3 regions of the Luteimonas sp. A482 genome follow, and region 2 is predicted to be linked to each of the others. Evidence: predicted binding sites of a transcription regulator. Region 2 holds the regulator's gene; each other region holds the start of a gene.
What was found. Region 2 encodes HrcA, which represses chaperone genes, less so after heat shock. Its sites were predicted from a motif close to TTNGCACTCNNNNNNNNNGAGTGCNAA; they were not measured.

Region 1 (3,348 bases), 1.2 Mb from region 2:
CGCGGGCCTTCTTTTCCTTCATCTCGATCTCGGTCGAAGCACCGACCTTGATCACCGCAACGCCGCCGGCCAGCTTGGCAACACGCTCCTGCAGCTTCTCGCGGTCGTAGTCCGAAGAGGTCTCTTCGATCTGCGCCTTGATCTGCTTGATGCGCGCCTCGATGCCACCGGTCTCGCCGGCGCCGTCGATGATGGTGGTGTTCTCCTTGGAGACCTGCACCTTCTTGGCACGGCCGAGGTCGGCGATGGTCGCCTTCTCGAGCTGCAGGCCGACTTCCTCGGAGATCACGGTGCCGCCGGTCAGCACGGCCATGTCTTCGAGCATCGCCTTGCGACGGTCGCCGAAGCCCGGGGCCTTGACGGCCACGACCTTGACGATGCCGCGGATGGTGTTGACCACCAGGGTCGCCAGCGCTTCGCCTTCGACTTCCTCGGCCACGATCAGCAGCGGCTTGCCGGCCTTGGCCACGCCTTCGAGCACGGGCAGCAGGTCACGCACGTTGGAGATCTTCTTGTCGTGCAGGAGGATGAACGGGTCATCCAGGTCGGCCGACATCGACTGCTGGTTGTTGATGAAGTACGGCGACAGGTAGCCGCGGTCGAACTGCATGCCCTCGACGACGTCGAGCTCGTTGTCCAGGCCCGAGCCCTCTTCAACGGTGATCACGCCTTCCTTGCCGACCTTCTTCATCGCGTCGGCGATGATGGTACCGATCGACTCGTCGGAGTTGGCCGAGATCGTGCCGACCTGGGCGATCGCCTTGTCGTCGGCGGTGGGCTTGGAGATGTTCTTCAGCTCCTGCACCGCGGCCTTGACGGCCTGGTCGATGCCGCGCTTGAGGTCCATCGGGTTCATGCCGGCGGCGACGGCCTTGGCACCTTCGCGGATCAGCGCCTGCGCCAGCACGGTGGCGGTGGTGGTGCCGTCACCGGCGTTGTCGGAGGTCTTGGACGCGACTTCCTTCAGCATCTGCGCGCCCATGTTCTCGAACTTGTCGGCCAGTTCGATTTCCTTGGCGACGGAGACGCCGTCCTTGGTGATGGTCGGCGCGCCGTAGCTCTTCTCGAGCACGACGTTGCGGCCCTTCGGGCCGAGGGTTGCCTTGACGGCATTGGCGAGAATGTTGACGCCGCGCACCATCTTGGCGCGCGCGTCTTCACCGAAACGGATTTCCTTGGCAGCCATGGCTGATTACCTCGATGTCTGGATAGTGGGAATGTGGAAAGGGCTGGCGAAAGACGCCGCGATCAGCCGAGGATCGCGAAGATGTCGTCTTCCTTCACCACGAGGTATTCGGTGCCGTCGAGCTTGACCTCGGTGCCGCTGTACTTGCCGAACAGCACCTTGTCGCCGGCCTTGACCTTGGGCGCGCGCACGCTGCCGTTGTCGAGCACCTTGCCCTCGCCGACGGCGACGACTTCACCCTTGATCGGCTTTTCGGTGGCCGAGTCCGGGATCACGATGCCGCCGGCCGACAGCTTCTCTTCTTCCATACGCTTGATGACCACGCGGTCGTACAGCGGCTTGATGTTGCTCATTTTCAACCCTCGCAAGTGATTGATTGGACAGGTAAAGGGGCGGCGATGTTAGCACTCGCCAAGGGCGACTGCCAGCAACGCGGGCGCGAAAATCCCGGACGGGCCGGGAGGTGATCGGAAGATGAGGGGGGTAGCCGGCGCTTTCAAGGGGCAGGGTGTGGATTTCTTTTCGCGGTTTCGGCTTGCCCCCATCCCAACCCTCCCCTGCTCGCGGGGGAAGGGTTGGGATGGGGGCCGCCGGAGCCACGCAAACTCAGTCCCCGACCGGCAGCTCCAGCGTCTCCTTCACCTCTTCCATGACGATGTAGCTCTTGGATTCGCGTACGTGCGGCAGGGTCAGCAGGGTGCTGCCGAGCAGCTTGCGGTAGGACGCCATTTCCGAGATCCGCGCCTTGATCAGGTAGTCGAAATCCCCCGACACCAGGTGGCATTCCAGCACGTTCGGCAGCTTGAGCGCGGCGCGGCGGAATTCCTCGAAGATGTCGCCGGACTTGTAGGCCAGGCTGATCTCGACGAACACCAGCAGGCTGGCCTGGACCGCGGCGGGCGCTACACGGGCGTGGTAGCCGGTGATCACGCCGTCGCGCTCGAGCCGGCGCACGCGCTCGGTGCAGGGCGTGGTCGACAGGCCCACGCGCTCGCCGAGTTCGGTGAAGGCGATGCGCCCCTCCTGCTGCAGGATGCGCAGGATGCGGCGGTCGACGCGGTCGAGTTCCCTGCGTTTCATTGGCACTGTCGGGGGCGGTCTTTGCAGGAATATTAACTGCCATCCGACTGAATCTTGGAAAATTCCGCTGCCTTCCCGCTCTTATACTGGTGGAATTCCGCCCCGTGACCACCTTCGACCCCCCCCCGGATGGACCCGACTCCTTCCGGCCTGCCGCGAGCGAGCAAGGCGATGCGCATCCTGATCCTGGGTTCCGGCGTGATTGGCGTAACCAGCGCCTGGTACCTGCGCCAGCAGGGCCACGAGGTGGTGGTGGTCGACCGCAGCGACGGGCCGGCGATGGAAGCCAGCTTCGCCAATGCCGGCCAGGTCTCGCCGGGCTATGCCTCGCCGTGGCCGGCGCCTGGCATCCCGCTCAAGGCGGTGAAGTGGCTGCTGTCGCGCCACGCGCCGCTGGCGATCAAACCCACCAGCGACCCGGCACAGTACCGCTGGCTGTGGGCGATGCTGCGCAACTGCACCCATCCGCGCTACGCGGTGAGCAAGGCGCGGATGGTGCGGCTGGCTGAATACAGCCGCAACTGCCTGGCCGAACTGCGCGTGGCCACCGGCATCGAGTACGAACAGCGCACGCTCGGCACCACCCAGCTGTTCCGCACCCACGCCCAGCTCGACGCCGCGGCGCGCGATATCGCGGTGCTGCGCGAATACGGAGTGCGCTACGAGCTGCTCGACCGCGACGGCATCGTGCGCGCCGAGCCTGCGCTCGCACAGGTCCGCGACACGCTGGCAGGCGCGTTGCGATTGCCCGGCGACGAGACCGGCGACTGCCATCTGTTCACCACCCGGCTGGCGGCGCTTGCCGTCGACGCGGGCGTGGAGTTTCGCCACGGCAGCGACGTGGAGGCGCTGCTGGCCGATGGCGATCGGCTGTCGGGCGTGCGCATCGACGGCCGCGTCGAGACCGGCGACCGCTACGTTCTGGCCCTGGGCAGCTGGTCGCCACGGCTGCTGGCGCCGGTCGGCGTCCGCCTGCCGGTCTACCCGCTCAAGGGCTACTCGCTGACCATCCCGATCACGCGGCCGGAAATGGCGCCGCATTCGACCGTGCTCGACGAGAGCTACAAGGTGGCGATCACCCG
Region 2 (3,348 bases):
CCAGGGTCTCGATGCCCAGGCTCAACGGAGTCACGTCGAGCAGCAGCACGTCCTTGACCTCGCCAGCCAGCACGCCGCCCTGCACGCCCGCGCCGATGGCGACGGCCTCGTCCGGGTTGACGTCCTTCTTCGGCTCCTTGCCGAAGAACTCCGCCACCGCCTGCTGCACCTTGGGCATGCGGGTCTGGCCACCGACCAGGATCACCTCGCTGATGTCGGATGCGCGCAGGCCGGCGTCGTTGAGCGCGACCTTGCACGGCTCGATGGTCTTGCGCACCAGGTCCTCGACCAGCGCCTCGAGCTTGGCGCGGGTGAGCTTGATGTTGAGGTGCTTCGGACCCGAGGCGTCGGCGGTGACGTACGGCAGGTTGACCTCGGTCTGCTGCGCGGTCGACAGCTCGATCTTGGCGCGCTCGGCCGCGTCCTTCAGGCGCTGCAGGGCAAGTGGATCCTTGCGCAGGTCCAGACCGGAGTCCTTCTGGAACTCCTCGACCAGGTAGTCGATGACGCGCTTGTCGAAGTCCTCGCCACCGAGGAAGGTGTCGCCGTTGGTGGCCAGCACCTCGAACTGCTTCTCGCCGTCGACTTCAGCAATCTCGATGATCGACATGTCGAAGGTGCCGCCGCCGAGGTCGTACACGGCGATCTTGCGGTCGCCGCCGCCCTTGTCCAGGCCATAGGCCAGGGCGGCCGCGGTCGGCTCGTTGATGATGCGCTTGACGTCGAGGCCGGCGATGCGGCCGGCGTCCTTGGTCGCCTGGCGCTGCGAGTCGTTGAAGTAGGCCGGGACCGTGATCACCGCCTCGGTGACCTTCTCGCCCAGATAATCCTCGGCGGTTTTCTTCATCTTCTCCAGGATGCGCGCGGACACTTCCTGCGCCGAGAGTTTCCTGCCGTCGCTGGTCTGCACCCAGGCGTCGCCGTTGTCGTGCGCGACGATGTCATAGGGCACCAGGTCGAGGTCCTTCTTGACCTCGGCATCGGTGAACTTGCGGCCGATCAGGCGCTTGACCGCGTAGAACGTGTTCTTGGGGTTGGTGACGGCCTGGCGCTTGGCGGACGCGCCGACCAGCACCTCGCCGTCCTTGGTATAGGCCACGACGGACGGCGTGGTGCGATCACCCTCGCTGTTCTCGATGACCTTGGCCTTGCCGCCGTCCATGATCGCCACGCACGAGTTGGTCGTGCCCAGGTCGATGCCGATGATCTTTGCCATGGTGGGTTCCCTCTGGAATCTTCGTCAGGTGGCGGCGATGCCGCCGATGGTGCGTATCTGGGGTGTCGAGCCCTTCCCTTCAAGGGCCAAGGGCGCGCCTTCCCCTCGGCGGGGAAGGCGGAAAGCAGGACGTCAGTCCTGTTTCGCGACCGACACCAGGGCCGGGCGCAGCAACTGCTCGTTGAGCAGGTAGCCCTTCTGGAACAGCTGGAACACGCTGCCCGGGGCGACGTCGGTCGTCTCGACCGCGCTCATGGCGTTGTGCTTCTCCGGGTCGAAGCCATCGCCCGCTGCCGGGGCGACCTCGACCAGGCCGTTGTTGCCGCACACGCGGGTCAGTTCGCGCAGGGTCAGCACCACGCCGTCGCGCAGCGGATCCTCGGCCGGGGCGGTGTTGAGCGCGGCCTCCAGGCTGTCGAACACCGGCAGCAGGTCGCCCAGCAGTTGCTTGTTGGCGAAGCGGCAGGCGTTGCGCACGTCGCGCTCGAGGCGCTTGCGCTGGTTTTCCATGTCGGCGCGGTCGATCAGCGACTGTGCGCGCAGTTGTTCAAGCTCGCCTTCGAGCGCCTGGATGCGGTCGTCGGGGGTATTCAATTCTTCAGCCGCGGGCGCGGCATCCTGCATCGGTTCCGTGGTCATGTTCCTGGGGCTGGTAAGGCGGTCGCAGGGCCGCCGACCCCGCAGCTATGGGGTCGGCGGATCCGGATTCAAGGCGGCGCCCAGCAGCTCGGCGGTCGCCTGCACCACCGGAATCACCCGGTCGTAGGCCATCCGGGTCGGGCCGATCACGCCCAGCACGCCCAGCACCTTGCCACCCGCGCCGTAGGGTGCGGTCACCAGCGAAACGCCCTCCAGCGGCGCCAGCCCGGTTTCCTCGCCGATGAAGATGCGCACGCCCGGCGCCTTGATCGTGCGCTCCAGCAGCTGCAGGATCTCGCGCTTGCGGGCGAAGGCCTCGAACAGCTCGCGCAGGCGGTCGAGGTCGGACAGGTCCTGCACGCCGATCAGGCGGGTCTGGCCGGCGACCAACATGTCGTCGTCGTCGACCGGCGCCAGCGCCTGCTCGGCCAGCTCGACCGTGTGCGAGAGCAGCGCCTCCATCTCGCTGCGCGCGGCCTGCAGCTCCCGCACCAGGCTGGCGCGGATGTCGGCGACCTGGCGGCCGGCGAAATGGGCGTTGAGGTAATTGGCCACCCGCTCCAGCTCCGAGGCCTCGTAGGGCCGGCGGGTCTGGATGATGCGGTTCTGCACGTCGTTGTCGGAGAACACCAGGATCGCCATGACCCGCTGCGCGTCGAGCGGGACGAAGTCGATGTGGCGGAAGGCGAACTGCTCGCGGCGCGGCACCGAAACCACGCCGACAAAGTGGGTCATCGCCGACACCAGTTCCGAAGCGCTGCCCAGCAGCGACTGGGTGCCGCCGCCCGCGGCCAGTTCGCCGCGCAGGCGGGCCATTTCGGCATGGGCCAGCGGCTGCAGCTGCAGCAGCGAGTCGACGAACACGCGGTAGCCCTGCGCGGTGGGCACCCGCCCGGCAGATGTGTGCGGCGCGGCCAGCAGCCCCTGCTCCTCGAGGTCGGCGAGGATGTTGCGGATCGTCGCGGCGCTGACGTCCAACCCCGCGTGCCGGGCCAGCGTCTGCGAGCCCACCGGCTCGCCGTCGCGGATGTAGCGCCCGATCAGCGTACGCAGCAGCTGGCGCGCGCGCAGGTCGAGTTTTTTGCCGGGCAAGGATGCGGACATGGACCGATTAGATCGCCGATGCGCGCAAGGGCGCAAGCGGCCTGCGCACCGGGCCAGCCGTGGTCCTGCGCCGGCGCGGCAGTGGGCGGCCCGACGGGTGCGGACTTTCCCGACCCGCATCCGGCGCCTTTGCGTCTCGGCTGTTGCGACTGCGCGCACTACAATGCGCGGCCATGCTCAAACGCCTGACCCTCCGCGATTTCGCCGTCGTCCCCGAGTCCGAACTCGAGTTCGGCCCGGGCATGACCGTGATTTCCGGCGAGACCGGCGCGGGCAAGTCGCTGCTGGTCGATGCGCTGGGCTTCCTGTCGGGCCTGCGCGCCGATGCCGGCATGGTCCGCCACGGCGCCCAGCGCGCCGAGCTGCACGCCGAGTTCGATCCGGCCGCG
Region 3 (3,348 bases), 1.1 Mb from region 2:
ATCCCGCTGGCAGCGGTGGAGCGCATCGAGATCCTGTCCGACGGCGCGTCGGCGCTGTATGGCTCGGACGCCATCGGCGGGGTGGTCAACATCATCCTGCGCAAGGACTACGACGGCGCCGAGTTCCGCTACGGCATCGGCACCCCGGCCGTGCGCGGCGGCGATACCGAAGAGGCCTCGCTGGTGTTCGGCACCTCGTCCGATCGCGGCAGCGTGCTGTTCGGCGCGTCGGCCAACTCGCGCGAGATGGTGTACACCCGCGACCAGATCGGTGGCGACGTGCGCGGCGGCTCGTTCTATGGCAACAACTTCTACTTTGAAAGCGCGACCGATCCCGGCGAGGAGGGCGAGTTCGGCGGGGCGCTGCCGGGCTATGCCTGCGACGACCCCAACTTCTGGCGCAACGGCGAGAACTGCGTGTTCGACTTCAACGCAGTGGCCGCCAACGAAGCCTCGGTGAAGAACAAGTCGCTGTTCGCGCGAGGCAGCTGGCAGATCAACGAGGACTGGTCGATCTACGCCTCGGGCAGCTACAGCGGGACCGACAGCTTTGGCCGCTATGCGCCCACGCCGGGCGCGCTGTACGTGCCGGAAGGATCGCCCAACGATCCGCTGCTTGGCGACGGCCTGGGCGCATTCGTGTACCACCGCTACGCGGCGGCCGGCAACCGGGACACCTTCGTCGACAACAACGTCGTCGACATCAACGTGGGCTTCAACTGGCAGGCCACCGAGAAGCTCTACGTCGACCTCGGCATGCGTCGCAGCAAGGCCAGGTTCAAGGAGCTCGGACGCGGCTTCATCGTCACCCCGCTGGCCGAGGCCGCTGTCGCAAACGGTTCCTACAACCTGTTCGATCCGTTCGGCAACTCCGAGGAGGTGATCAAGGGCTTCACCGCCACCACCTCGCGCGACGGCGTCTTCGACATCGAGGAGCTGTACGCCAACGCCACGCTCGACCTGTTCGAGCTGGGCGGCGGCACCTCGGTGGTGGCGTTTGGCGCGGAATACCGGCAGGAAGATTACGCCGACATCTTCGACTCGCTGTCGGAGGCGGGGGTGATCGCCGGTTCTTCGGGCAATTCGGCGGCAGGCTCGCGCGAGATCTACGCGGCCTACGCCGAATGGCTGTTCCCGATCGTGGACAGCTTCGACGTCACCGTGGCCGCGCGCTACGACCGTTACAGCGACTACGGAAGCGACGTCTCGCCCAAGGTGTCGCTGCGCTGGCAGCCGCTGGACAACCTGACCCTGCGTGCCTCGGCCGGCCAGGGCTTCCGCGCGCCGCCGCTGCCTTACGTGCACGGCAAGCGCGCGTTCTCGGCCGAGCAGGTGGGCGACTTCCGCACCTGCGTGGTGCTCGGCTACAGCCCGGCCGACTGCGGCGGCGACGCCAACGGCGACAACATCGCCGACGGGCCGCAGAGCGACGACGTGAGCTACCAGGTCGACACCTGGTCCAGCGGCAACCTCGACCTGGAATCGGAGACCTCGCGCCAGTCCAGCGTCGGCCTGGCCTGGGACGCGGCCAGCTGGCTCAACCTGACCCTGGACTACTACCGGATCGAGGTCGAGGACCGCATCCGCCAGATCGAATTCCAGGAGCTGGTCAACTTCGACAACGCCGGCGTCGCGCTGCCCACCGGCACCTCGGTCGTGCGGCGCTCGAACGGCTCGATCAGCGAGGTCAACACCGCCTATGCCAACGAGGGCGACCTGGAAACGAGCGGCCTCGACCTTAACCTGCGCACCCGCTACACGCTGGGCGACGCCGGCCGGCTGGAGAACTGGCTGCAGGTGGCCAAGGTCCTCGACTTCACCGTCACCGACGGCGACACGGTCAAGGACCGCCTGGGCTGGATCTCGTCGCCCGACCTGCGCGCCACCCTGCGCAACAGCTGGACGCTGGGCGAGCTGACCGCGAATTGGAACATCAACCACATCGACTCGCAGGAAAATCCGGCCAGCACGCCCGCGTTCGGCTTCATCGGCGGTGGTCCGAACTCGCGCCTGGGCAGCTACACCACCCACGACCTGTCGGTGACCTACCGGGCGCCGTGGGAGGGCAGCATCACTGTCGGCGTGAACAATGCCGGCGACCGCTACCCGGATCTGATGGAAGTCCGCGGCCGGCCCTGGAACTTCGAGCTCTACGACGCCTATGGCCGGACCCTGTACTTCCGCTACGCGCAGTCGTTTTGACCTGCTGGAGTGTGCTGCTGGTGGGGCAGGCTTTTGCCACGGATTTGGCGGATCAACGCGGATTGGGCCGGCCAGGAGCAAGCCTGAACGGGTTAGTCAGGGATGTCCAAGCGCAGATCGTTGATTTGCAACCGGCGTTCGGGCGCGATGGGGCGGTTCACCGCCCCGTCGCGGTGTTCGGGCGAGACTTGCCTTCCCGTTCCAGCAGCGCAACGCTAGGGAACTTCCCGAGGTCTTAGCAGTCATATATGCCGACTGCTAAACTCCCCCCATGAACATGCCCATGTCCCAAGCGCTCGTTGCCAACAACCTGCCGGTTACCGCGTTCAACGGTCTGACTCCGCTCGGGTCGCTGGAAGCCTACATCGGCGCGGTCCACCAGATCGCCGTCCTGTCGACCGAGGATGAGCAGGCGCTCGCGCGCCGCTACCGGGACGACGAGGACCTGGATGCCGCCCGTGAGCTGGTGCACTCGCACCTGCGCTTCGTGGTGCACGTCGCGCGTGGCTACAGCGGCTACGGCCTGCAGCTGGCCGACCTGATCCAGGAAGGCAACATCGGCCTGATGAAGGCGGTGAAGCGCTTCGATCCGGACGTCGGCGTGCGCCTGGTGAGCTTCGCGGTGCACTGGATCCGCGCCGAGATGCACGAGTTCATCCTCAAGAACTGGCGCATCGTCAAGGTCGCCACGACCAAGGCGCAGCGCAAGCTGTTCTTCAACCTGCGCAAGAGCAAGACCCGCTTGGGCTGGCTCAATGCCGCCGAGGTCAGGGCGGTTGCCAAGGACCTGAACGTGTCCGAGCGCGAAGTGCTGGAGATGGAGTCGCGACTGTCGGGCCGCGACATCGGCTTCGATGCGCCGTCCGACGAGGACGACGAGCGCGCACCGCCGGCGCCTGCGGCCTACCTGGTCGCGCGCGAAGAGGATCCGGCCCAGGCCTACGAGCGCAGCAGCAGCCGGGACAACAAGCTCGGCCTGCTGCGCGAAGGCATGGCCCGCCTGGATGCGCGCTCGCGCGACATCATCATGCGTCGCTGGCTCGATGACGAGAGCAAGGTCACGCTGCAGGAACTGGCCGACGAATACGGCGTCTCCGCCGAGCGCATCCGCCAGGTCGAGGCCAACGCGCTGAAGAAGATGAAGAC

Region 1: groES (co-chaperone GroES) is a predicted target of HrcA. The motif match lies at 1,588-1,614, and genes of this name have one in related genera.
Region 3: rpoH (RNA polymerase sigma factor RpoH) is a predicted target of HrcA. The motif match lies at 2,438-2,464, and genes of this name have one in related genera.

The regions. Positions count from the first base shown of each region.
Region 1 is NZ_JBSVRO010000001.1:347,332-350,679, reverse strand. It holds gene groL (chaperonin GroEL) at 1-1,186, opposite strand, end outside; gene groES (co-chaperone GroES) at 1,249-1,539, opposite strand; gene ACW5DW_RS01585 (Lrp/AsnC ligand binding domain-containing protein) at 1,793-2,266, opposite strand; gene ACW5DW_RS01580 (D-amino acid dehydrogenase) at 2,438-3,348, shown strand, end outside.
Region 2 is NZ_JBSVRO010000001.1:1,515,471-1,518,818, reverse strand. It holds gene dnaK (molecular chaperone DnaK) at 1-1,216, opposite strand, end outside; gene grpE (nucleotide exchange factor GrpE) at 1,349-1,855, opposite strand; gene hrcA (heat-inducible transcriptional repressor HrcA) at 1,901-2,959, opposite strand; gene recN (DNA repair protein RecN) at 3,133-3,348, shown strand, end outside.
Region 3 is NZ_JBSVRO010000001.1:414,688-418,035, forward strand. It holds gene ACW5DW_RS01835 (TonB-dependent receptor plug domain-containing protein) at 1-2,202, shown strand, start outside; gene rpoH (RNA polymerase sigma factor RpoH) at 2,474-3,348, shown strand, end outside.